Linked DNA regions of Hyalangium gracile. The protein of the gene in region 1 interacts with the protein of each later gene in a pairwise test. Links are inferred from orthologs where the notes say so. Each region holds a gene or a part of one and is shown on either strand. Other genes may lie near its edges.

Region 1 (9,734 bases):
GCAGCTGGAGGCGCTCCAGAAGGAGGCGGCCGAGCAGAGCCGCCTGAAGGCCGAGCTGGAGGCGCTCCAGAAGGAAGTGGCCGAGCAGAGCCGCCTGAAGGTCGAGCTGGAGACGCTCCAGAAGGAAGTGGCCGAGCAGAGCCGCCTTCGCACGCAGCTGGAGGCGCTCCAGAAGGAGACGGCCGAGCAGAGCCGCCTGAAGGCCGAGCTGGAGGCGCGCGTCCAGGAAGAGTCCCGGAAGCGCCGGGAGGCGGAGGCGCAGGCCGAGATCGCCGCTCAGGCGCAGGCCGACGCGGAGTCTCGCGCCGAGGTGGAGTCCCAGGGCCGTGCCGAGGCGGAGGCGAGGGCCGAGGCGGCGACCCAGGCGCAGACCGAGGCGGAGTCCCGGGCGACGCGGGCCCGAGCCGAGATCGAGGCTCGGGTCAGCGAGGAGGAGCTGGCGCGCTTCGACGCGCAGGTGCGCGCGGACGCGGAGGCGCTCGCCCGGACCAAGGCGGAGGCTCGCGCGAGCGAGGAGCAGCAGAAGCGGGCGGAGATCGAGAGCCGGCTGCAGCGTGAGGCGAAGGCCCGGGCCGCGACCGAAGCGCGCGTGAACGCCGCTCAGCAGGCGCGGAGCGAGGCGGAGGAGCGAGCCGAGGCCGAAGGTCGGGCACGCCAGGAGGCGGAGGCGCGGGCCGAGGCCGAGAAGCAGGCACGCCAGGAGGCGGAGGAGCGGGCCGAGGCCGAGAGACAGGCCCGGGTTGAAGCGGAGGCGAGGGCCGAGGCGGCGAAGCAGGCGCAGGCCGAGGCGGAGGCAAGAGCCGAGGCGGAAGCTCAGGCCCGTCAGCAGGCCGAGGAACGCGCGGCGGTGGAGGCCCAGCGGAGCGCCGAGGCGGAGGCGCGGGCCGACACGGAGGCCCTGGCGCGAGCGGAGGCGGAAGCCCAGGCCGAGGCGGACTCCCTGGCTCGGACCGAGCTGGAGGCCCGGTGCAAGGCGGCAGCCGTGGGGCGCGCCGAGGCCGAGGCTCGGATCGAGGCCGAGGCGCACGCGCGCGAGGAAGCGGAGGCGCGGGCGGAGGCGGAGTCGCGACGCAGGGCCGAGGCCCAGGCGCGCGCGGAAGCAGCGCAGAAGGCCCAGGCCGTCGCGGAGGCGCGAGCGGAGGAGGAGCGTCAGGCGCGGGCCGAGGCGGAAGCCCGTCTCGAGGAGGAACGTCAGGCCCGGGCCGCTGCGGAGGCTCGCGCGGAGGGAGTGCAGCAGGACCGGTCCGCGACGCAAACGCATATCGAGGAGGAGCGTCAGGCGCGCGCCGCCGCGGAGGCCCGTGCGGAGCAAGAGCGCCAGAGCCGCGCCGCCGCGGAGGGACATGCCGAAGAGGCGCGTCAGGCCCAGGCTGCGGCCGAGGCGCGAGCGGAGGAAGCGCGTCAGGTCCATGCCGCCGCGGAGGCGAGCGCGAAGGAAGCGCGTGAGGCGCAGGCCGCCGCCGAGGTGCGAGCGGAGGAGGAGCGACGAGCCCGAGCCGCCGCGGAGGCCCGTGCGGAGGACGCAGCGCGTGCTCGCGCCGAGGCCGAGGAGCGGCTCCAGGCGCTGGCGCAGGCCCAGGCCGGCGCGGAGGAGCGGGCAGGCGTCGAAGCCCAGGCTCGCGAGGAGCTGGAGGCACGCCTCGCGGCCGCGCAGAAGGCACGCGGAGACTTCGAGGCGCGCGCCCGGCAGGAGCGGGAGAAGCGCCTGGCCGCGGAGGCTCGGCTCCAGTCCGAGCTCCAGACGCGCGCCGCGGCCGAGTCCCAGGCCCAGGATGAGCTGGAACGCCTCCAGGCCGAGGCGGAGTCCGAGGCCACCCGCGCCTCCGAGGAGCTCGCCCACTGGAAGGCCCAGGCGCGGCAGCTCGAGGAGGCGGGCCTCCGTGAGGCCGAAGAGGCCGTCGGTCGCCAGAAGCAGCTCCAGGAGCAGCTCGCGAAGCTGGAGGCGGAGCTGGCTCGCGAGCGCGAGGAGCGCGAGCGCCTGTCTCGGCAGCTCGAGCAGCTGAACGCGGAGAAGGCGCGCGCGGAGGCCGAGGTCGCGGAGCGTCTCGCCGCCGCCGAGCGCACACGCCGCGAGGCCGAGGAAGCCGCGCGCCGCGAGCTCGAGGCCGGCGCGAAGGCCCGCGCGGAAGCCGAGGAGCTGGCCGCTCGCATGCAGTCCGCCGTCCTTCAGATCGACGCGCCGGGACAGCCTCGGGTGGTGGTGCCTCGGGGCGGCAGCGTGACGCAGGAGGGGCTCGCGCAGCTGCTCCTCCGGCTCTGCGAGGCGCACGCCGAGGTGCGCCTGGAGCTCAAGGCGACCGACGCCCTGCGCATCCTCTGGCTGCGAAGAGGCAGCCTCGTGGGCGCGCTCTCGTCGGCGCCGGGAGAGAGCCTCGTCGATCGTGCACGCCGGGACGGCCTCATCAACGCGCGCCAGGAGCACGAGCTGCGCCTGGTGCGAGCCACCTCCACGGGCGCCCTGCTCGAGGCGCTGCGAGGCAGGGGCTACCTGCGCGAGGCCGAGGCCGTGCCGCTCGTGCAGCGCTACACGGAGCAGGTCTTCCTCGACGCCTTCACCGAGCCGTCCTCGCTCTACCGCGTGGCGGATGAGTCACCGCCGCACGAGGTGGCGCTCGCGGCCGCCACGCGCCCGCCGCTGCACCTGCTGGCCGAGGCGCTGCGCAACTCCCTCTCCGTGGAGTCCTTCGTGACGCAGGTGGGCGGGCTGCGCGCCGTCGTGGCGCGTGGGGCCGCGGGGCTCCAGCCCGAGGGCTTCGGCCTCTCGGCGCGAGAGCTCCAGCTGCTGGCCAGGGTGGACGGAGAGCGGACGCTGGAGGAGCTGCTGCTCGCCGCGGGGCTGCCGCAGGAGACGGTGCTCAAGACGTTCGCGGTGGCCAGGGCGCTGGGGCTGGTGGCGCTGCGGCCCGCGACGGAGCCCGCTGGCGAGCTGCCGCCCGAGCTGGACATCCGCCGGCTCGAGGCCAAGTTCGAGGAGATCCAGGAGGCGGACTACTTCACGGTGCTGGGCCTGGCGCGCACGGCGGGAGGCGAGGAGGTGAAGCGCGCCTTCGAGCGGCTCTCCACGGAGTTCCACCCACTGAGGTTCGCGGGCCACCCGGACGCCTCGCTCCAGTATCGCGCCCAGCAGATCCGCGACGTGCTGGCGGAGGCGGCGCGAGCGCTCGCCGACGACAAGCTCCGCGCGGAGTACGCCCGCAACCTGCTGGACTGAGGAAGCCTCCCGCGGGGCTCCGCTCAGCGACCGAGGTGGGGCGCCGGGTGCTTCCCCCGGGGCCGGACGACGCCTGGCTGCGTACGGCGTGGGAGCGAGGCCCCGTCCTGCCATCGAGGGCCTCCAGGCCGCCCCTCGCCCGACGTGGACACATGGAAGACGGACATGGACTGCGTGAAGGACTCGGCCTGGGAGGCCAGCTCCTCCGCCGTGGAGGCCAGCTCCTCCGCCGTGGAGGCGCTGCGCTGGGTCACCTCGTTGACCTGCAGGATGGCGCCGTGGATCTGCGCCATTCCCTCGCGCTGCTCCTGCGAGGCGGTCGCCACGCCTTGCACCAGCTCGGTCGTCCGAAGGATGGCGGGCACCAGCGCCTGGAGCACCTTCCCGGAGCGCTCGGCCAGCTGGATGCTCGAGGCGGCCACGCCACGGATCTCCCGCGCCGCCTGCCGGCTGCTCTCGGCCAGCCTGCGCACCTCCGAGGCCACCACCGAGAAGCCTCGGCCCTGCTCTCCGGCCCGTGACGACTCGATGGCCGCGTTGAGCGAGAGCAGGTGGGTGCGGTAGGCGATCTCCTCGATGATGGCGATCCGGCTGGTGATGGTCCGCATGGCCTCGACGGTCGCCTGCACCGTGGCGCCTCCCTCCTCGGCCTCGCGAGCGCTCGTCGCCGCCAGTCGAGCCACCTGCTGGCTCTGTGCGGCATTGGTCAGGATGGAGGCATTGAGCAGCTCGATCGTGGAGGAGGTCTCCTCCGTCGCGGCGGCCTGCTCCTGGGTGCCCTGCGCCATGGTCTGGGCCGTGGAGGACACCTGCTGGGACACCACCGAGAGGGAGCGGGCCCCCTCCAGCACCTCGCCGATCATGGTGGACAGCCGCGCGGACATCTCGTTCATCGCGCGCAGCAGCCGCCCCGTCTCGTCGGGGCTCGTGCTGGGCAGGCGCCCGGTCAGATCTCCCGCGGCGATCCGCTCGGCCAGACCGACCGCGTCGTCCAGGGGACGGGTGATGCTCCTGCCGATGAAGAAGCTCAGCGCTGCTCCCAGCAGCGCCCCCGCGGCGATGAGCAGGATGGCCTCGGCGCCGGTCCGCTCGTAGCGAACGACCGCCTCCGCATACTCCTGCCCCGTGACGCGCAGCTGGAGCTCCTCCAGCTCGCTCAGCAGGGACGTGACCGGGTCGATGGCCGGATAGAGCTCCTGGTGGATGAAGCTCGTCAGCTGGGTGGCATCCTCTCGGGCCAGGATGTCCAGCAGCCGCCCCACGGCCGTGTCCGCGGCGCGCATCATCGGGCGGAGCCTCTCGATGAGGAGCGTCTCCTCGCTCACCATCCGCGTGCCCAGATAGCTCCGCCACCGCTGGTCGATGACCCGTCGCGCCTCCTCCACCTGCATCCGGCCTTGCACCCAGCTCATGTGTCCGCTGCGGACCTTGTGCGCGGCCTCCGCGATGCCCAGCCCGTACATGTCCGAGATGACCTTCAGGTCTCGCAGGGGGACCACGCGATCCTTGTAGACGGTCGCGAACCCCTGCTGGGTCAGCTCCAGGTTCCAAAGGCCCTGCACGCCCAGCGCGGTGAGCAGGGCCACCAGCGTGCCCGCCAGGAACATCAATCTGTTGCCAACGCGGAGCCGTGCCAGCATGGAGTCCCCCCAAGGACAGACTGGAGCCGGTGCTCGAGCCTGTTCAGAGTCTGACACGCTGGTGATACTGACGTCTGCGTCGAGCGCGGTTCCCTCTTGGACAGGAGTGTCATGCCACCCGGACCATCGCTCTCCTCGTTTGCCGGCCTCCCCGCGGAGCCCGAGGTCCTCATCGAGTGCCCTCGCGGCTCCTTCGTGAAGCGGCGGGCGGACGGGAGCATCGACTTCATCTCTCCGGTGCCGTGTCCCTACAACTACGGGTGCATTCCAGGCTTCGCCTCGGACGACGGGGACCCGCTGGATGTGGTGGTGCTCGGCCCGCGCCTGCGACAGGGAGAGCGGCTGCACGTACCCGTCGTGGGGGTGGTGGACTTCATCGACGCGGGTCGGGGAGACCCCAAGGTCATCTGCAGCACCCGGCCGCTGGGGGAGCAGGAGAGGGTAGGGGTGGAGCGCTTCTTCCGGGTGTACGCCCGCTTCAAGCGGGTGCTCCACCGGGTGCGCGGTCAGGTGCCCGACACCCGCTTCCGGGGGTGGCTCGTCGGCCCGGACGGAGGGCTGCGGAACGGGTAACGCCCGGGCCCTTGCCGGGTTGCCCGCACGCGTCAGGAGGGTTAAGAGAGACCCCTATGGTTCGCGAGATCCTGATCTGGCCCGATCCCATCCTGAAGCAGAAGGCAAAGCCCGTGGCCAAGGTGGACGACTCCGTCCGCGCCTTGGTGAAGGACATGTTCGAGACGATGTATGCCGCTGACGGCGTGGGCCTCGCGGCTCCGCAGGTCGGCATCCTGCAGCGCATCATCGTCCTGGACACCACCCCCCGGCAGCCGGAGTCCAAGCCCCTGGCGATGATCAACCCGGAGATCATCGCCATGGAGGGCGAGCTCACCTACACGGAGGGCTGCCTCTCCATCCCCGGCGAGGCCGAGGACGTGGACCGCGCGGCCATCGTCACGGTGAAGTTCCTCGACGCCGAGGGCAAGGAGCAGACGCTCGAGTGTGACGGGCTGCTGGCCATCGCGGTGCAGCACGAGACGGACCACCTGAACGGCACGGTGTTCGTGGACCACGTCTCCACGCTCAAGCGCGAGCTCATCCGCAAGCGGATGAAGCGCCTCAAGTCCGAGCGCGAGGAGCGTCCGTCGGCATCGTAGTCGGCTTCACGCGCACGCCGCGCTTGGGGCACAGGTCCGCCACCACGCAGCGCGCGCAGGCGGGCGAGCGGGCGAAGCACGTCCGGCGCCCGTGCCATACCAGGAGCTGGTGGCCCTGGAACCACCGCTCCGGAGCCACCACGGCCTGGAGTTCCTTCTCGATCTTGTCCGGGTGCTGCTGCCGGGAGAAGTCCAGCCGGCCCGCGAGCCGCTTCACGTGGGTGTCCACGGGGAAGGCCGCATCGCCGCCCAGGTGGATGCACACCACGCCCGCCGTCTTGCGCCCCACGCCCGGAAGCTGCTCCAGCGCCTCTCGGGAGGTGGGCACCTGGCCGCCGTGCTGGGCCACCAGGGCCTTGGCCGCCGCGACGATGTTCTTCGCCTTGGCGCGGTACAGGCCGCACGTCTGGATGAAGGGCTCCACCGCCTCGGGTTTCACGGAGGCATAGGCCTGGGCATCCGGGAAGCGCTGGAACAGGGCCGGCGTCACCATGTTCACCCGCTTGTCCGTGCACTGCGCGGAGAGGATGACGGCCACCAGCAGCTCCAGGGGGCTACGATAGTCGAGCTCGATCCGCACCTCTGGCATCTCGGCCTCCAGCCGCTCCAGCACCAGTCCCGCCCGCCGCCGCTTCGCCTCGAGAGTCTCGCGTCCCACGCCTTCGTTGTATGACATAACCGCCCTCGTCGTAGAAGAGGGAACCCACCCAGCAGGTAGGTAGGAAAAGCCATGAAGCCCATCGACTTCCGCTCGGACACCGTGACGAAGCCCACCCCCGCCATGCGCCGCGCCATGGCCGAGGCCGAGGTGGGGGACGACGTGTACGGGGAGGACCCCACGGTGAACCGGCTCGAGCAGCGGGTCGCCGAGCGGCTGGGGCTGGAGGCCGCCCTGTTCGTCCCCTCGGGCACGCAGTCCAACCAGCTCGCCATGGGCCTGCACTGCCGCCCGGCCGACGAGGTGATCACCGAGGCGGGCAGCCACATCGTCCAGTACGAGGGCGGCGCGGTGTCGGCGCTCTGGGGCATCCAGCCGCTGATGCTGCCCGGCGAGCGCGGGCTGCTGACGCCGGCGCAGGTGGCGGAGGCGGTGCGCGGGGAGAACATCCACGCTCCGCGCTCGCGGCTGCTCTCGCTGGAGAACACCCACAACAAGGGGGGCGGCACGGTGTGGCCGCTGGAGCGCTTCCGGGCGGTGGTGGAGGTGGCTCGCAAGGCGGGGCTCGCCGTGCACCTGGACGGGGCGCGCCTCTTCAACGCCGAGGTGGCCACGGGCACCCCGGCCTCCGCCTGGGCGAAGCTGGCGGACACCACCTCCGTGTGCTTCTCCAAGGGGCTGGGCGCGCCGGTGGGCTCGGCGCTGGTGGGCTCGGCGGCGCTGATCCGCGAGGCGCGGCGGCTGCGGAAGCGGCTGGGTGGCGGCATGCGTCAGGCGGGCCTGCTGGCCGCCGCGGCGCTCTACGCGCTGGAGCACCACGTGGAGCGGCTGGCCGAGGACCACGCCCACACGCGCCGGCTGGCGGCGGGGCTCGCCGAGCTCTCCGGGGTGAAGGTGGAGCCCTCCCAGGTGGAGACCAACATCCTCCTCGTGGAGTTCACCCGCCCGGCCAGTGAAATGGTGTCCCGGCTGGCCTCGCTCGGGGTTCTCCTGAATGCCACGGGCGCCCACACCGCCCGCCTGGTGTGCCACCTGGACATCTCGGCCGCCGACATCGACGAGGCGCTCAGCCGGATCCGCCGGGCCCTCGAATCTTGACGGCCGGCAGGGCGTGGTAGGCTCCCGGGGCCTTGGCCCGTCTCATTGCCCTCTCCTTGATTGCGCTGGTGTCCGCGTGCGTCACTCCGCGCGCGGACGACAAGCTCAGCTTCGAGGAGGCGTTCGGCCCGCGTCCCACGGAGCCGGAGGCCCCGCCCGCTCCCGCGCCCGTACCGAGGGCTCGGGCGCGCGGCAAGGCGCGAGAGCTGAAGGCGCCGGGCAAGGAGCTGCCCACGGCGCGCACCTCGCCGGAGCTGCAGGCCGCGCTCGCCTCGTTCGTGAACAAGGCCCGGGAGTACCGCCGGCACGTGAGGCGGGGCAGCCCCATGCCCTCCGAGCAGGAGGAGAACTGGGGGAGCGTGACGGACGCGCTGGACACCTTCCTCCAGCGTCCGGCGGAGAAGACGTCCTCCATGGACATCGTCCGCGCCCGGGTGACGCTCGAGGCGGAGCTGGAGGAGGACGCGCGCTCCTACGGAGACATCCCCGAGTCGCTGGCCGAGACGGTGATGACGCGGGTGAGCGAGCTCTCCGTCCGCATGGCGGAGGTGCGCCGGCTGATGGTGAAGACGGTGGATGCGCCGCCGCGCTTCACCTGGCCCATCTTCCCCGTCTCGGTGACGAGCGGCTTCGGCGAGCGGGCCCACCCCATCCTGGGAGAGATGAAGGAGCACCTGGGCGTGGATCTCGCCGCCAAGCGGGGCCAGGCGGTGCTGGCCGCGGCCCCGGGCGTGGTGCTCACCGCCGGGTGGAACGGCGGCTATGGCTACCAGGTGGAGATCCAGCACGCCTCGCGCATCACCACGCGCTACAGCCACCTGGCGCGCGTGACGGTGGAGCCGGGGCAGATCCTCGAGCGGGGCGACCTGGTGGGGCTGGCCGGAGACACCGGCATGGCCACCGGGGTGCACCTGCACTTCGAGGTGTGGCGGGACGGCCGCCCGAGGGATCCGCTCGACGAGCTGGACCGCGGCAGCACGGTGGAGATCGGCGAGGTGTCCCTGGAGGACACGTCCGTCTCCGAGAAACGGCAAGGGCGCCGCCCTTCCCGGACGACGCCCCTGAGGTGAGGCCGAGGAGCGCGCCAGCTCTCGCGGGCGCTCCATCTGGCTTCGGGACTACAGCGAGTTCTTCAGCTCCTTGGCGGGACGGAAGCCGATGGTCTTCGAGGCCTTCAGCTTCATCATCTCGTTGGTCTGGGGGTTGCGGATCTTCCGCGCCTTGCGGGAGCGGACCGACCAGGTCCCGAAGCCGGGGTAGCTGAAGCGCGCGTCCTTCTTCACCGCCTTGCCGATGTTGCTGAAGACGATGTCGATGATCTCCGCGGCTGACTTCTTGGTCAGCTTGGACTGCGCTGCCACCACCTCCACGAGCTCTGCCTTGGTCATTCGCCCCTCCGTCTAGGGTTGTCTGGCTTGGAACCACAACCTGGTTGCGGTTGGTAACAAATCGCTCTTTTCCCTGTCAATGATAGACCCGCCCCCCTCACCTGAAAATGGTCCCCGCCTCGGATTTATTGACGACTGAGACAGCTGGCGTAGAGAGGAAATGATCGGGAAATCCGATACACCGTCACGTGACTCCCATGAGATTCATTGAGAGGGATTGTGATCGGTTGAGCAGGCTTTTCTCTGTCGATTCGATCACTTACGGGCTCGCGCTGATCCAGCGGCACGGGTGAGGCGGGGCTAGAGTGGGGGCCACATGAGCCCGCGCCTCCTCCTCTTCGCGTTGCCGCTGATCGCCGCCTGTCGGGCGCCCACCAACCCACCTGTCGTCCCGTCGACGCCCGCTCCCCGCGCGGGCGAGGTGTGGGTGGATGGGGCACGGCCCCAGTCCGGGGACGGCTCGCGGGAGCGGCCCTTCCGGACCCTGGCGGAGGGGCTGGCGGTGCGTCCCGCACCCACCGTGCACATCGCTCGGGGGATGTACGCCGGGCCCTTCCAGGTCGCGGCGGGCACCCGCCTGGTGGG
Region 2 (9,932 bases), on another replicon or contig:
TCTCGCCGTCCTCGAAGAACTCCTTCTTCCAGATCGGCACGTCCTGCTTGAGCCGCTCGATGGCGTGCTCGCAGGCCAGGAACGCCTCCTTGCGGTGGGGCGCCGCGGCGGCGATCACCACCGCCAGCTCTCCCGGCATCAGCGTCCCCACCCGGTGCATGATGGCCAGGCGCGTGCCGCTCCAGCGCTCGGCCACCTCCGCGCCGATGGCCGCCAGCCGCTTCTCCGCCATGGGGGGATAGGCCTCGTACTCGAGCTTCAGCACCCGCCGGCCCTCCGTCTGGTTGCGCACCGAGCCCGAGAACGTCACCAGCCCGCCGTACGCCTCGCCCGACACCGCCGCCACCACGTCCTCCAGCCGCAGCGGCCGGTCCACCACCGAGAACAGCCCCGAGCCGCCCGACACCGGAGGAATGAGCGCCAGCTCCGCCCCGGCCGGCACCTCGGCCTCCACGTCCACGAACTCCTGGTTCACCGCCACGCGCAGGTGCGGCAGCAGCGGCCCCAGCGCCGGGTGGCGCTCGGCCACCTGCCGCAGCACCTCACGCACCCGCACGCCCTCGGGCACCTCCAGCGTCTCGCGCTGGGCTCCCGCGCGCTCGCGCGCCGCGGCGAAGTAGAGAACGGAGATCGAGCCCATGTCTCAGGGAGTCCGCAGCATGATCCGGCCTCGCAGCCGGGCCCCGCCCTCCTCGGGCGAGAAGTCCAGGAAGGCATGATCGAACGGGGGGAGCTGATCCAGGAAGGCCCCGCCGATGGCCTTCGCCGCGCTGAGCTGCGCCTGGGGAATCCCCGGCACCTGCTCGGGCGCATCCATCTCCGCGCGCAGCCGCCCCATGTCCACCATCAGCGACAGGTGGCTCGGCCCGAACGCGCTGGAGCCGAAGCGCTCCTGCAGGGAGGCGCCCACGTTGCCGCGAGGCCTGGCGTCCAGCGCCTCACCCGCCTGCAGCGACAGGCGGTCCCCCGCCACGGTGAGCACCAGCGGCTGCTCCATCACCCGCATCCGGAACCGGGTGGCGCCCTTCTCCTGGCTGCGCTCCACGTTCCAGGTGCCCTTCTCGAAGGCCTTGTTGAGCGCCGCCACCACCGGCGCGGAGTTCGTCAGGCCCGCCTCCAGCAGCACCGAGCCGCGCGGCTCGGGCCGCTTGTTGCCCAGGAAGTTCCGGTAGAAGGCCGGCGCGTCGAAGTACACCAGCAGCGTCACGTCCCCTCGCACCGCGCCGAGCAGCGCCTCCGCGTCGACGCCCTGCTGCCGCCAGCTCTCCAGCGCCTCCGTCCGCTGCGGCGAGCCGGGGGCACCCAAGAGCATGGAGGCCATCTCGCTGGGAGGAATGGACATCATCGCCACCGCCACGGGGCCCAGCGGGGCCTTGTCCAGCAGCGCCGGGAGCGGCCCCTGCTTGCCATCGAGCAGCGGCTTGGTCGCGGGCATGAAGCCGTCCAGCTCCACCCGGCCCTCCGTCGTGCGCAGCGAGGACATGAACCCGGGGAACACTCCGGCCCCCTGCTTCTCCGGGAAGCGGATGAAGGTATACAGGCTGCCCTCCGCCACCTTGCCGCGCAGCTGCGTCAGCAGCGGAGACTCGGACAGGCCCGGGCCGGTGAACCCCGCCACGGCCTTGCGCAGCACCTCCGCGTCCGGCGAGGAGGTCGCCGCCTTCACAGTCTCGCCCTCCTGGGCCTCCTCCTTCTGCGGCATCGCCAGGTACAGGTAGCCCCGGTCCAGGAACGCCGTGACGGGCTCCACGCCCGCCATCTCGATGCGCGCGCTCCCGTCCGGCCTGCGCTCCACCGGGTGGCCCTTGGACTCGAGCTCCCGCACCAGACTGTCCAGGGCCGCCTGGCCCTCCGTCACCCCCAGCAGCATCACCGCGCCCTGGAAGGCCGGCACCGAGAACAGGCCGAAGCCCTCCTCGGGGTCCACCGGGGTGGCCTCCCCCTTCAGGCTCCGCAGCGCCAGGGGCAGCAGCGGCATCTCCTCGATCTGCCTGCGCGCCATGTCCTGGCCCACGAAGCGCTCGAAGAAGTCCACCAGCGGCTCCACCGAGCCGCGCAGCCGGGGCATGTAGATGGCCACCGTGGCGTCCTCGGGGATGGCGCGCAGCAGCGGCCGGGGCACCACGGTGAGCTGCGCGCGGCCGACCTCCGTCGTGCCATCGAGCGCCCGCACCGCGTACGCGCCCGAGCGCGCGAAGGCGTGGGAGACGCGGGGGCCCTTCTGGGTGGGCGTGCCGTCCCCGAAATCCCAGGTGACGTCCGGCGCGCCCTCCTGGGCCGAGCCGAACTCCACCGGTACTCCAGCCTCCACCGTGCGGTCCGGCCCCAGCTCGGGCTTGACCGCGCGGTGGCAGCCAGCGGCCAGCAGGCCCCCGGCCACCACGGAGAGGACGAACAGCGGGACTTTCAGGGACAGGCTTGGGGAAGACCGCATGGAGCGGTCTAGTAGTCCAAGGCCAGCCCGAACATCCAGTGTCGGCTGGAGAGAACCAGCCCGGGACTGCCGAAGTTGTTCACTTCAGCGTAGGTCCACTCGGCGAAGAAGTAGCTGTGGTTGACGCCGATGTCCGAGTCGAAGTCCCGGGCCAGGCGCGGCTCCAGCACGTCCAGCAGGAACGAGACGCCCGCCGTGAAGCCGTAGCCCCACCGGCCGCCCTTGCCCGAGCGGCCGCTCAGCTCCTGCGTCTCCCCGCCCTTCTCGATCCACCAGGGCATGTAGATGAGCCCCAGCTTGCCGTAGGGCACCAGCGGCACGCCCCAGCGGAAGGCCGCGTAGTCGAACTTGTAGAGGGCGTTGAGCTTGAGCGGCACCACCTTGAGCGCCGTCTTCTCCTCGGCCGGATCGCCGTCGTCGGTGAGGGTGTCGGCGTACTTCTCCGCGTAGCCCGCCGAGAAGCCCACGCCCGCCGTGCCGAAGCCCTGGTAGAAGTAGCGCTGCAGCTCCAGCTCGAAGAGCAGCAGCGACGCGTCACCGAACGTGTCCTTGTAGGGCTCGCCGTCCAGGCCCTCCTCGGTGTCGATGCGCGGCTTGTAACCACCCAGCTTGAACTCCACCGCGCCCGTGCGGGGGGAACCCACGGGCGCGCGGGGCGCGTCGGAGACCTCCAGCGCCTGGCTCGGCAGCGCGCCCAGAAGCGCGATGACGCCGAGAGCCACTGCTCGACTCATGACCGGTTTCTCCTTGAAGACAGCCAGAACCCCAGGGCGACCAGCACCCAACCACTCGCGAGACCTCCCGCCGCCGCGCCACACCCTCCCATCTCCTGCCCCTTGGCTTCCACATATCTGTCGAAGAAACCCAGGGTGTGGATCGGCGTGCCCTCCTGGGCCTCCGATGCCGCACTCTCGTTGTCCGCCGCATCCACCGCCGTCGCGGTGAGGCGGTATGTCACACCGTTCTCCAGGTTCTCCACCTTGAACAGCGACTGATCCGAGGACTGGCGCAGATCCCGACCGCCGGAGCCGTCCGTCCGCTCGATGTGGAGCTTGAGCTCGCTGGTGTCATCCGGGACGGTGACGCGCACGGACAGGGCCCCGTCCAGCGGAGAGATCCGCTCGATGGAGGGAGCCTCCGGAGGCTGGGCATCGTACGTCACGTCCACGTCGTCCTTCTGGTAGTTCTTGGAGTTGGACGAGCAGTCGCCGCTCAGGCCACCCGCGATCGGGATGGAGGCGCACAGCTTGTACTCCACCTGCCGGCCCTCGGCGGGGCACTGCGTCTCTCCGCCCTTGAAGAGCGGGAGCTCCCCCACCTCGAAGGACACCGTGCCGGAGCGGTTGGTCAGCACCTGCTCCTTGGCCACGCTGTCCACCAGCGTCGTGCCACTGGGCGGCTCATCCGAGCAGGTCTCCGCGATCCAGAACTTCAGATCGTCACAGACGAGCGTGGTGATGCCGTGGGCCCAGTTGACCGTGCGAGTCAAATCGCAGGGCCCCTTGGGCACGCGCAGCTCGTCGTCGTTGTTGGGCAGGGACAGCTGCAACGCGGTCTGGCTCCAGGCCGTGGTTGCAGTCAGCGTGAGGGCTATCAGCAGGGAACGCATGGACGGAGATGAACCTAGCAAGTGGGGGGCCAGCTGAAACGGGGGGTCGCGCCCTTCATTCCCAGAGGGAACGCCCCCGCCATTCCGCCAAATGGGCAAGCCCGGCCTGGGGCGTGTGCCAAATTGTCAGGCGGGACGCTGGAGCAGCCGCAGCCCGGCCTCCACCAGGTTGAGCGCCCCGCCTCGGCCGGCGTTGTCCACCACGGCGAAGAGGGTGAGCCACTCGGGTGCCTGGGGAAAGGTGCGCAACCTGCCGACGTGGACCGTTGGATCCCCCGCCACGAGCATGGGCATGGGGTAGACCTTCTCGCCGGGCGCATCCAGCACCTTGAGCGCGGGGGACGTCTTGAGCGCGGCGCGGGCCTGCTCCACGGGTGCGGGCACCTTGAGCTGCACGTGCAGGCTCAGCCCGTGGCCGTAGAAGGTGGGCACCTGCACGGCGGTGCCGGCGATGACGGGCGTCTCTCCCCGGGCGCCGAACAGCCGCGCCGCCTCGAGCGTCCAGCCCGCCTCCTCCTCCGTCCAAGGCGAGTTGGCCATGAAGGGGCCCACCTGCGGCACCAGGTTGAAGCCGACGCGCTGGGGGAAGGCATGGGCCTCGGGCTCTCGGCCGGAGAGCAGGCCGGCGGTCTGCTTCTCCAGCTCGTTCACCCCCGTCACGCCCGCCGAGGACACGCCCATCATCGCCGTCACCTGGACCCGGACGACGCCGCCAAATGCCTTCTGCAGCGGCGCGACGATGGAGACGAGGGCGCTGGACACCGCGGACGGCAGGCTGACGACGCGGCCCTTGAAGGTGGCGCCCAGCACCTCGGGGTTGAAGGTGGGCAGCACCAGGGGGACGTTGCCGTCCGCGCGGAAGGCGGAGCTGGCGTCCACCACCCAGGCGCCCGCGGCCTGGGCGATGGGCGCCAGCGTGCGGGACGCGCTCGCCGGGGTGGCCAGCAGCGCCAGGCCCACGCCTCGGAAAGCCTCAGGGGTGGCCTTCTCCACCTCCAGCGTGTCCTCGCCGTACTCCAGCTCGACGGCCTCGGAGCGCTCGGAGGCCAGGACGGTGAGCCGCTCGGAGGACACGCCCTGATCGAGCAGCGCGGAGAGCACCTCGCGACCCACCACTCCGGTGGCTCCCACCACGGCGATCCGTACGTTCTCGTTCATGGCGCGTCCCTTTACGCCAGCCCGGCCCCATCCTCAATCGGGCTAACAGGCCAGCCCACCCATGATCATGGGGAAGCGCGAATTCATCCAGGCACGCCAGGCGGGCTCGGCGCGGGCAACGGCGGCGGGCGCCTGCTCACCGTACAGATAGAGCTGGACGACGATCTGCACCTGCTCCCCCATGGGAAAGGCTCCCAGGGTGGCGACTCCAAGGGCTGGCGAGTCGATCCGGAGCACGAGCCCACGAATCTGCGGGTTCGTCTCGACGCTCTCGACGCTCCCGGCGAGGGGCGGTGCTTCGGGAAGCGCGCTCGTCCGCTGTCCCTGGGCGGCGTTCGCGAGCCCCAGCGGGCCCGTCAGCTTCTCCCATGCCTCGGCCAGGGCCTCCGGGCTGGTGCCCATCAACGACAGGATCGAGCAGGGCTGGCCACGGAAGTGCGCGAGGTACAGGCGCAGGATGCGGAAGAAGCCAGGCCAGCCGGCCTCGATGCTGTTGAGCTGATCGTCCCAGTCATCGGTGCTCGCGAAGAGGCTGTGGACGACCCGCACGACACAGGTGTCGCCGGAGCGGGCCTCGACGATCCACTCGGTGGCGATCGACGGAGCGTTGGGCCCCATAGCTTCGCCCTCGGCAACGAACCGGTGGGGTGCCTCCCAGACCGTCACGGTGGCCTTGGCGTCCATGCCCGGGCCGAAGTGCGAGACGACGGCGCCGCCCACCCGCCCTTCGACTTCGCTCGGGACGAACCAGGCCGAGATGCCGGGCCCTGTGGCGATGGCCTCCCAGACCTGCTCGGGGGTACCTGGGACTTCGACTTCGACCTGCACCGAGCGGCGTCCAGAGGCTTCCTTCTTCACGGTCATGATGGCTCCTGATTCGAGGGTTCGAGAGGCAACGGGTGCGCGACGATCACCAGGCGATGCGCCCGACCACCGGGAGCGGAGGCATCGTGGTAGCGCGCCACGAGCCTGGTGACGGTGTCGGCGAGCTCCTGGCTGAAGGCGGCCCGCTCCGCCGGGGAGCGGAAGCGGATCTCGGTGTCCACCGACAGGGTCGGCAGGCGCTTGCCCAGCTCCACTGAGCGGCGAACCATGGTGCTGACCTCGCGCACGATGCGGGCGGCCAGGGCGATGAGGTAGCTGGCCGAGAGCCGATCCGCGGCCCGGCCCGGATCCGTGGCCACCGGCCCCATCGCGCTGGGCGACACGAGGTAGGAAGCGGCGGTCGCCACCAGCAGGCGCTCCGTCAGCCCTCCCCACTGGCGCGTCTCCGCCACCCGCACCAGCCCGTGCTCCTCGAGGGCTCGCAGGTGGTAGTTGACCTTCTGGCGCGCGAGGCCCAGACGCGTCGCGAGGGCGGCCGCGGACGCAGGCTGAGCCAGCTCCGCCAGCAGGCGGCTCCGGACGGGCTCGAGCGCCACCGTCGCAGCCGCCGGATCCTCGATGACTTCCACGTCCAGCATGGAGCCATAGGAACATTGACAACTTTTTTTGTCAATACGGGTGTGACAATGTGCGCAGACACACGGAACCAGCCTGACGTGGCCTCAGAAGAGGACGACCATGGCGCCCTCGGGCACCCGGTCGAAGAGGCGGGAGATGTCCGGGTTGTGCATGACGACGCAGCCCCAGGAGAGCCGGCCGCCCGTCTCGTCGCGCGTCCACTGCCCCGCCCAGCCGTGGAAGCCGATGCCGCTGCCCAGGCGCGTGGAGGCGTCCGTGGGCTTGCGCTCGGCCCAGGCGCGGGCGATCCGGTCACGCACCTCGGAGGTGATGAGCCCCTGCTCCAGGCCCCGGTCCGCGTCCCAGGCGTTGGGGTAGTTGAGGCGGATCCAGTGGCCTCCGAAGAACTCCGCGTAGGGCCCGGAGAAGGAGCCCCGGTGCTTCTGCACCACGAAGTACATGCCCAGGGGGGTGCGGTTGTCGCCGCGCTTCTGCTTGCGGCCCTCGGCCTGACCGAAGCCCACCTCCACGCGGTCCACCTCGCGCCCCAGCTCGTACAGGCGCATCTCGTGGCGCTCCTGGGAGACGAGCAGCAGCACCCGCTCGCTCGCCGGCAGCATCAGGCGCGCTCGAGCCTGGGTGAAGCGTCGGGCCTCGGCGTCGGAGAGCCGCTTCCCCGTGTTCAGCGTCACCGAGAGCTTCCCCTTCGCGCCCACCCGGCCCAGCCGCTGCCCTCGTTGGACGGGCTCGCCGGGACGCAGCGTCACGGCCTCCAGCCCCGCGTACTCCGAGCGGACCCGGAGCAGCTCGTGGTTCTCGTAATAGAAGTGCTCCAGCGTGAGGGTGTGGCGCTCCGCGTCCACGGTCTCCACGCGCCCGTGCGCCAGCGCTCGCACCTCGCTCCCAGCCTGAGCTCCCTTGGAGCCCGGCAGCGGATCGAAGGCGTCCGCGGGAGGCGCGGGAGGATGGAGGTAGGCCTCGAAGACATCCGAAGCCACCGGCCCCGCGGCCATCGCGGAGAGAGGGAGCACTCCGACCAGCAGTACGCCGAGCCAGCGCGCGAGAGACAAGGACATGAGCGGCACGCGGAGTGGACACACAGGCCCGGCGAGTCGTTCCCGCTCAGCCCCACTGGAGGGTGAGCGTGGCCATCAGTCCTCTTTCAAGCGAGCCGTAGGCGCCGGCCCCGGCAGCGGAGGGAACTTCGGGTTGCGCTCGGGCTCGGAGGCCCGGACGTAGTGCGGCTCCAGCGCGAACACGGCCTCCAGCGGCTGCGTCTCAGGGAAGCGGGCCAGCCGCGCCAGCTCCACCGCCGACGGGAACACCGGCCCGGTCAGCAGTCGCCCCGGAGCGACTCCCGCCGCCTCCAGCGCGGCGCGGTAGTCCGTCAGCGCGGGCCCCAGCGCGAGCGCCTCGGGCTCGGCGGCCAGCCTCGCCGCCACCTCCTCCGGGGACATCGCCGTCTCGGGCTCCAGCGCCTCCACGGTCCGCCCGCGCCGCCGGTACGCGCCCAGGTACAGGTCATCCTTGCGCGCCACCGCGAGGCAGAACAGCGGCGGGCCTTCGGGCCCCTCCAGCGCCACCGCCGCCAGCGAGGAGGCGCCCACCACCTTCAGCCGCGCCGCGTAGGCCAGCGCCTTCACCGTGGCCAGGCCAATGCGCAGGCCAGTGAAGGATCCGGGCCCCAGCCCCACCACCAGCCCCTCCAGCTGCGCCAGCTTCACGCCATGCCGCGCGAGCAGCTCGCCCACCACTCCGGGCAGCACCTCGCTCTGCTTCCGCGGCGGCCCCACCACCACGTGCTCCAGGGAGCGCACGTCCTCCCCCACCCCTTCGACCAGGGCCAGCGACAGCGTCAGCGTGGAGGTGTCGAGCGCGAGGAACACGGCACTCCTCTACCCCGGGAGCGCCTCGAGAGGGACGGAAAAGGACGTCACCGGCTTCGCGTCCTGGCACCGGTACAGCCGCACCCGCGCCAGCCCCTTCGAGACCATGTCCAGCTTGCGCGCGGCGCCCAGCGACACGTCGATGATGCGCTCGGCCTTGAAGGGGCCCCGATCGTTGATGCGCACCTCCACGGACTTGCCGTTCTCCATGTTCACCACCCGCACGCAGGCGCCGAAGCGCATCGTACGGTGGGCCGCCGTCATCGCGTTCTGGTCGAAGCGCTCGCCGCTCGCCGTCGGCCGGCCGTGCAGGCCCGGGCCGTAGTACGAGGCCAGGCCCTCGCCCAGATAGGCACGCGAGCCCTTCTCCGGCGTGTCGCCAGACTCCTCGGAGCCAGCCCTCCCCTCGGAGCTCTCGGGCCGATCGGGCCGGGCCGCGCGCGAGGCGCAGCCCGTCAGCAGCCCCATCCCCAGCACCACCACGAGCAGCCGCGTCAACGTTCCGCTCACCGGGTGATGTCGTTGAAGAACGCCACCAGCATCAGCAGCACCAGCATCGCCAGGCCGATGACGTTGGCGACCTCCCGGACACGCACCGGGATGGGACGGCGCCGGATGCTCTCCCAGCCCGCGGCCACCAGGTGGAAGCCGTCCAGGATGGGGATGGGCAGCAGGTTCACCACGCCCAGGTTGATGGAGATGACCGCCATCAGGTTGAGGAAGTAGTCCCAGCCCAGCTCCGAGCTGCGCGCCGCCATCTGGTACATCATGATGGGCCCGCCCACGGAGCTCAGCGGCACGTCATTCGTCATCAGCCCGGCGATGGCCGCCACCGTGCTGGTGATGATCTTCGGCACCACCTTCGCGGCCTGCTTCAGCGCCTCGTTCCACTCCAGCGTCACCGTCACCCGCTCCGCCGGAGGCACCTCGCCCCGGGTGAGGTACCAGGGCCGGACTCCCAGCCCGATCGTCTCGGTGACGTTGCCCATCTCATCCGTCTGCTTGATGGGCGCCTGGGCGAGCTTCTCCTTGTGCTCGCCATCCTGGCTGCGCCACACCAGCTCGAAGGGCTCCTTGCCCCGCCCGCTCAGCTTCACCTCGAGCGTGTGGAAGGTGGTGAGCGGCTCGCCGTTGAACGACACGAGGCGATCGCCGGACTTCAGCCCCGCCGCCGCGGCCGCCGTCCCCGGCAGCACCGTGGCCACGTAGAGATCCCTCGGCTCCACGCCCAGCGCCGCCAGGCCCTCCTTGCCCTGCTGCTCCTCCAGCTGGAGCTTCACCAGCTCCGGCACCTGCATCGTCACCGCGCCCGCCTGCACCGGCCGCAGGCGCTGCACCGCCACCTCCAGCTTGCCGTCATGCCTGGCCAGCGCCTGGTACAGCGTGGCCTCGTCCGGCACCG

The links.
Region 2: the proteins of def (region 1) and KY572_RS27450 interact in binary tests that used the Escherichia coli proteins (3 or more experiments, as listed by UniProt). The link is inferred for Hyalangium gracile from one-to-one orthologs.

The regions. Positions count from the first base shown.
Region 1 is NZ_JAHXBG010000003.1:206,322-216,055, reverse strand. Bases 4,516-7,242 are described here. They hold def (peptide deformylase), read left to right. Parts: upstream 4,516-5,480; coding sequence 5,481-6,005; downstream 6,006-7,242. Other genes in these bases: ltaE (low-specificity L-threonine aldolase), read left to right, coding at 6,736-7,242; nth (endonuclease III), read right to left, coding at 5,968-6,681; KY572_RS07600 (inorganic diphosphatase), read left to right, coding at 4,963-5,424; KY572_RS07605 (methyl-accepting chemotaxis protein), read right to left, coding at 4,516-4,851. In the rest of the region: KY572_RS47070 (hypothetical protein), read left to right, coding at 1-3,211; more of KY572_RS07605, read right to left, coding at 3,235-4,515; more of ltaE, read left to right, coding at 7,243-7,761; KY572_RS07580 (M23 family metallopeptidase), read left to right, coding at 7,794-8,831; KY572_RS07575 (HU family DNA-binding protein), read right to left, coding at 8,880-9,149; KY572_RS47065 (DUF1565 domain-containing protein), read left to right, coding at 9,466-9,734. UniProt on the Escherichia coli protein: Removes the formyl group from the N-terminal Met of newly synthesized proteins. Requires at least a dipeptide for an efficient rate of reaction. N-terminal L-methionine is a prerequisite for activity but the enzyme has broad specificity at other positions.
Region 2 is NZ_JAHXBG010000014.1:190,036-199,967, forward strand. What follows is about bases 3,186-6,110. They hold KY572_RS27450 (aspartate-semialdehyde dehydrogenase), read right to left. Parts: upstream 5,202-6,110; coding sequence 4,170-5,201; downstream 3,186-4,169. Other genes in these bases: KY572_RS27445 (MXAN_2561 family MXYO-CTERM-anchored protein), read right to left, coding at 3,186-4,043; KY572_RS27455 (SRPBCC family protein), read right to left, coding at 5,244-6,065; KY572_RS27460 (winged helix-turn-helix domain-containing protein), read right to left, coding at 6,062-6,110. Also shown: moaD (molybdopterin converting factor subunit 1), read right to left, coding at 1-640; KY572_RS27435 (PKD domain-containing protein), read right to left, coding at 644-2,434; KY572_RS27440 (MXAN_2562 family outer membrane beta-barrel protein), read right to left, coding at 2,443-3,168; more of KY572_RS27445, read right to left, coding at 3,165-3,185; more of KY572_RS27460, read right to left, coding at 6,111-6,664; KY572_RS27465 (L,D-transpeptidase family protein), read right to left, coding at 6,749-7,720; tRNA (adenosine(37)-N6)-threonylcarbamoyltransferase complex dimerization subunit type 1 TsaB, read right to left, coding at 7,796-8,530; KY572_RS27475 (septal ring lytic transglycosylase RlpA family protein), read right to left, coding at 8,540-9,040; RIP metalloprotease RseP, read right to left, coding at 9,037-9,932.